One region of the Brevibacillus sp. AG162 genome, then DNA from elsewhere that is predicted to be linked to it. Evidence: riboswitches for the same ligand, from Rfam matches in the RefSeq annotation. Region 1 holds a riboswitch; the other holds the start of a gene.
What was found. A riboswitch is a leader RNA that binds a small molecule or an ion and turns the genes downstream of it on or off. The one in region 1 is predicted to bind S-adenosylmethionine.
Positions count from the first base shown of each region.

Region 1 (3,129 bases):
GCCGTGCCGTCTTCTACCGTCGGTTATGAAAAGCTCTTTAACTGGGCGATGTCACACTCCAATGAAGAGGAATTCGTCAAGGCACTCCTGGATGGACAACCAGAGCCACCGAAGTATTTTGCAGTGATGAAACGCGTGAATAAAGAAGGCCCTGCATTGCTCAAGGAACTCCCTGTTATCCAAGAGTTCAACTCGATTGAAGCGGTAAAGGAATCGCTGGAAAACGGTCAAATTGTGGATACGCGTCCTTTCCAGAAATTTTCCAAGGGGCATTTGCCGGGAACACTTCATATTCCTTTTAACAAATCATTTGCCAACTGGGCGGGCTGGATCGTCGATTACAATCGCCCGGTTCACATCCTGGCCGCTCCAGATGAGCTGGACGGGATTTTGCAAGCCTTGCATTCCGTAGGGATTGATCGTGTTACGGGCTTTATCGATAGCGGTAAGCTACTGGAAAGGGAAGAGTCTTCGCTCGAGACAATCGAAGAGGTAACACCGTTAGAGATTGCAGAAAGGGTGGAAAAGGGAGAGGTTCATGTAGTAGATGTACGTAATCTAGCTGAGTGGAAGGAAGGACACATTCCGGACGCACAGCACGTCATGCTCGGTACACTCGCAATGCGGCTGGATGAGATTCCTCACGACAAGCCGCTTCTCGTACAGTGCCGTTCCGGTGCCCGATCCGCCATAGGCGCAAGCATTCTTCAGGCAAACGGATTTAAGGATGTCATGAATTTAAGCGGCGGAATCTTGAAATGGCAACTAGACGGCTTGGCACTCGTAGAACGAGAATAAAACGAAGCGAGGTGTTGCAAAGGGTGAGCCTATGACTATCGACCTTGTGATCACACTGTTTGTTATCGGTTTCGCGGGATCGTTTATCTCTGGTCTCGTCGGAATCGGGGGCTCCATCATCAAGTATCCGATGCTTTTGTACATTCCGCCCGCCCTTGGATTCGTTGCTTACACGGCTCACGAAGTATCCGGAATAAGTGCCGTCCAAGTATTTTTTGCCACTCTGGCTGCTGTTTGGTCTCTGCGCAAAGATAAGCTTATTCATTACCAGCTGGTTCTGTACATGGGAAGTGCCATTATTGTCGGGAGTTTGCTTGGAGGGTATGGAGGGAAATTTCTTTCGGCTGAAGCCATCCATATCGTTTACGCCATTCTGGCCACCATAGCTGTAATCTTGATGTTCCTGCCAAAAAAGCGAGTGGACGAACGAGAACAGACCGAGGTTATCTTTCATAAACCAACAGCCGTATTATCCGCTTTGGTTGTCGGGGGCGCCTCCGGAATTGTCGGGGCAGCTGGCGCTTTTATTTTGGTTCCCATCATGTTGATCATCCTCAAGATTCCGACAAGAGTAACGATTGCTTCCTCTCTTGCTATTACGTTTCTTTCCTCCATCGGTTCGACGGTTGGGAAATGGATGGCGGGGGACATATTGCTGTGGCCATCCGTGGTCATGGTAATCGCCAGCATCCTGGCAGCGCCCATCGGTACGAAGGTCAGCAAACGGTTGAACACCCGGATTCTCCAAACCATTCTTGCCTTGTTGATCCTAGGAACCACGATTAAGATTTGGGCCGACATCTTCATTTTCATAGGGGTGTGAAGATTTACTTTTTCCATAAAGCAAAAATAAAGAAAAATCAATTGTCATGGAACAGCGTTGACATATCCGAGTAAAGTGATAAGATAAAAAAGAATTTTACGATGAAATTAAATTTCATAGAACATTCTTATCAAGAGTGGTGGAGGGACTGGCCCGATGAAACCCGGCAACCTTGGTCTAATTGACCTTACGGTGCCAATTCCTGCGGATGTATTCTGCGAGATAAGAAGGTGGGAACCGCGAAATCGCCCCTCTTCTTTTCGGAGAGGGGTTTTCTCTATTTTTAATTCGTAGTATTCATATCTGTTTACTTATTTTTATGTTAAGGAGGAAACAACGTGCTTCATTATGCGGTCAAGCGTGGCTTTCTCATGATCGTTACCCTGTGGATCATTGTCACAGTAACGTTTGTGACCATGCACCTGATTCCGGGTGACCCGTTCGCATCTGACGCCAAAATGCTTCCCGAAGAAGTGGTGAAGAACATGCGGGCGGAGTACAACCTGGATCAGCCAATCACGGTACAGTATCTGCTCTATCTGAAAGGATTGCTGCAATTTGACTTGGGGCCCTCAATCCAGTCGAAGACGAGAGATGTGAACACGCTCATTGCAGAAGGATTTCCCGCCTCGGCTGTCCTGGGACTCCAGTCGTTTATTGTCGCGCTGGCAGGTGGAATCACACTGGGAATTGTAGCGGCACTCTATCACAATCGAACCTTGGATTTCTTGTCCATGTTTGCAGCCATCATTGGGATCTCCGTCCCCAGTTTTATTCTGGCGCCACTGTTGATCAAGTACTTGGCTGTCAAATGGGAGCTTTTTCCTGTTGCTGCGTGGGGGAGCTGGGAACACTCGATTCTTCCAACGCTTGCGCTCGCTATCGGTCCGCTCGCCATTATCGCCCGTTTCGTCCGAGCCAGCATGCTTGAGGTTTGGCAGCAGGAATACATAAGCACGGCGGAGGCGAAAGGGCTCGGCACCTTTACGATTGTCGTTCGACACGGGATGCGCAATGCCATCCTGCCGGTTCTTACCTTTATCGGTCCGCTGTTTGCCAACCTGATGACCGGAACCTTTGTGGTGGAAAAGATTTTCGCCATTCCCGGGCTCGGCAAATACTTCGTGGAAAGCATTTTTAACCGCGATTATCCCGTTATTTTGGGAATGACAGTGTTTTACAGCTTTGTACTCATTTTTACTTTGTACATCATCGACCTGCTGTATAGGGTGATTGACCCGCGCATCAGATTGACGAGTGGAGGGAAGTAGCGTTATGGCCAATCAGGCAACACAACTGGATTCCCTGTTTCGACCGGTCGACCGAAACCGGCTTTCCGAAGAAATTCGGGAACGTCCCAGTCTTAGTTATTGGCAGGAGGTATTGCAGCGGGTATGCCGTAACAAGCTGGCAATGCTCGGGTTCTTCCTGCTCATGGCAGTGGTGACCCTCTCGATCATCGGTCCGATGCTCGTTCCTCACAGCCCGCATGAACAGTCATTGACAAA
Region 1 covers NZ_VFNO01000003.1:808,664-811,792, forward strand. Annotated here, with positions in the region: gene FB479_RS13645 (MBL fold metallo-hydrolase) at 1-798, shown strand, start outside; gene FB479_RS13650 (sulfite exporter TauE/SafE family protein) at 830-1,621, shown strand; SAM riboswitch class I at 1,746-1,850, shown strand; gene FB479_RS13655 (ABC transporter permease) at 1,960-2,892, shown strand; gene FB479_RS13660 (ABC transporter permease) at 2,897-3,129, shown strand, end outside.

Region 2 (3,129 bases), on a different contig from region 1:
TTTCAACGGTGATTTTTCGGAGCTCAATCTGGGCGTGCGTATCGTAGCCATTCTCATGATGATGGGAGCCGTCACGTATCTATGTCTCGCCGGACAAGCTTCCCTGCAAAAAGCGCACGACGCAAGGCAGGAAGCAGAAGAGAAGGAGCGCCGTCTGGGAGAAATGCTTTTGAACATCCAGCAAATGACGGAGCAGCTGGATCGTACAAGCGATCATGTGCATGAGCATGCGGAAGGTACAAAGCGCAATACAGATGAAATGATGGTAGCCTTCAAGGAAGTCGCCGTCGGTATGGAATCGCAGGCGAATTCAACGGTGAAAATCGAAGAAGAGGTTCAATCCATCGACCAGGAAATCGAGGCAGTTACAACACAGACCAACGCAATGAAAACGGAATCGCAACAAAACAACCGTCGTCTGACAGAAAGCGTTCAGATGATGAACGAGCTGTCCTCGCAGATGGAGCAAATTGTGCAGGCAGTTAATGTAGCAGCCTCTACGATTCACCAGCTCAATCGGCAGGCGAATCGCGTAGAAGAAATTGTCGGCGCTATTAATCAGATCGCGACACAAACGAATCTCTTGGCGCTGAATGCAGCGATTGAATCGGCGCGTGCAGGCGAGCATGGACGGGGATTTGCTGTTGTAGCGGATGAGGTACGCAAGCTGGCAGAGCAAAGCGCGACAGCTACACAGGAAATTACCGACATTCTGAAATCTCTCCATCAGGAAAGTGAGAATGCGGTGCAGCATATGAGCAATGGGGAAACGTCTGTTGCAAAAGGCCAAGAGCTGGCCGTGAAAACAGTGGCCTCCATCGAAGCAGTGCGAGCCGGGATGATGGCTTTCTTAGAAGCAGCTGATCAAGTAAGCTCCAGCATGGACCGGGTAAAAGTGCGTTCCGGCGAAGTTGCCATCGAGATGTCGACCATTACAGCCGTAACGGAGGAATCGGTAGCCAACTTAGAAGAGCTGTTTGCGACTGCAGAAAACCAGCATCAAAAAGTGCGTGAGATTACGGAAGAGCTGGGTGAGCTGAATACGTTGTCTCATCGCCTCCAGCAAACCTTTCACGTAAAATAAAGGTTGTTTAAAAAGTCGTCTTTTGATCACGAAGTAGTTCTGAAAGCTGATTCGGCATCGAAATAGAACTGTTTGGAATTGAGAAAAAAGAATTGCATTTTTGAACCGTTCTGCTAGAATGAATTCCATTGTAACTAAATACATTCACCTACCTTATCAAGAGCGGCGGAGGGACTGGCCCGATGATGCCCGGCAACCACTGATCATGTCTATGCATGAACAGAAAGGTGCCAATTCCTGCAAAACCTGTACCATGGTTTTGACAGATGAGGAAGAGAACGGCTACGTACGCAAACTCTTCCTCCGGGAAGAGTTTTTTTTGTTGTATTTGCAAAAGGGAAGGAGAGAATAGACGAACGATAAATTTATTTTATAAGAGAATATTCGTAAATAGTATTGAAAAAATGGGTAAAAAGCCGTACATTACCTAATAGGATAAAGAAAAACGTAAAGTTCGGATAGGGAGAGATACATCATGAAGAAGTTATTGCTGGCATTAACGACATTCGCAGTATTGGCAACAGGGTGCTCGACTGGCACTAGCGCACCTGCAGATCAGCCAGGAGGACAAGCAGCAGGACAAGAGGGCGCGGACAAAAAGCGAATTGCCTTGATTTTGCCCGAGAAAATCGGTGTGAATCCGTTCTTCCAACAAATGGATGAAGGTGCAAAAAAAGCCGCGCAAGAGCTGGGCGCAGAAGTGAAAACGATTGAATCTACGGACCATGGAGCCATTGAAGAAAATCTGCGCGTAGCTGTTGCAGAAAATTATGATTTGATCATCACTTCTTCCTTTACATCAGAGGATGCCTTGAAAAAAGTAGCTACCGAAAATCCTGACCGTAATTTTGCGATTATTGATACCGTAGTGGATTTGCCAAACGTTCGCAGTGTTACCTTCCGCGAGCAGGAAGCGGCTTACCTGGTGGGAGCAGCAGCAGGTCTGGCAACGAAAACGAACAAAGTAGGTATGGTCGTCGCTCTTGATATTCCGCAGTTGAAAAAATGGACAGTTGGCTTCGAGGAGGGCTTGAAAGCGACGAATCCACAAGCAGAGCTGATGGTCAACTATGTAGGAAGCTTCACTGACCCGGCAAAAGCAAAGGAATTGGCTTTGCTCCAAGCTTCCAAAGGCGCAGACTTCATTAACGGTGCAGCAGCAGTAGGCGACCTTGGCGTTTTCGAAGCGGCGAAGGAAAAGGGCTTCTTCACAGCAGGTCAGGACGTAGACCGTACCACGATTGATCCTGAGCATATTGTTCTGTCCCAATTGAAAGGGACTGACGCGGCGGCTTATGAAACCGTGAAGAACTTTGTAGAAGGAACGTTCAAGCCAGGTGTTGTGGCGTACGGCTTGAAAGAAAAAGGTGTTGGCGTGACCTATGTCACACACGAAAGCAAAACGCCTCTGAACGCTTTTATTGGACAAGAAGTGGTGGATAAAGTGAAAGCGATCAGCGATGAGATTGTAGCGGGCACCCGCAAAGTACCAGACCAGTTTTAAACAAGTACGTGAAAAGCTTGTGCACAGTGATGCATGTGACCGACTACGGCTGTGTAGTCGGTCTTCCATTTTCATAAAAGGACGTACAGAAATGAGGGAGTGGGAATGACCGATCGCTTGGAAATGAGGGCCATGACCAAGAAGTACGGAGATTTTACCGCCAACGACAAGGTGTCGTTCTCACTGGCAGCAGGAGAAGTCCACGCGATTGTCGGGGAAAACGGAGCGGGCAAAACGACACTGATGCGGATGCTGTACGGAATGGAGCAGCCGACGTCGGGAGAGATCGTGTTAAATGGCAAGCCAGTCGTTTTTCGCGGACCAGAGGACGCGATTCGAAATGGAATCGGGATGGTTCACCAGCACTTTATGCTCTTCGGAGAATTTAGTGTAACTGAAAATATCGTGATCGGATACGAGCCGAAGCAAGCGGGTTTTTTCAAAAGAAATGATGCAGAGGACACGGTGCAGGCGCTTAGTGAGCAGTATCGCATTCCGATTCATCCGCAGGCCAAGGTAGCGAATTGCTCGATTGGGGAAC
Region 2 covers NZ_VFNO01000004.1:234,103-237,231, forward strand. Annotated here, with positions in the region: gene FB479_RS14955 (methyl-accepting chemotaxis protein) at 1-1,084, shown strand, start outside; SAM riboswitch class I at 1,235-1,357, shown strand; gene FB479_RS14960 (BMP family lipoprotein) at 1,560-2,588, shown strand; gene FB479_RS14965 (ABC transporter ATP-binding protein) at 2,694-3,129, shown strand, end outside.
Region 2: it holds a riboswitch for S-adenosylmethionine, as region 1 does, so the genes downstream of both, FB479_RS14960 (BMP family lipoprotein) here and FB479_RS13655 (ABC transporter permease) in region 1, are expected to answer to the same signal.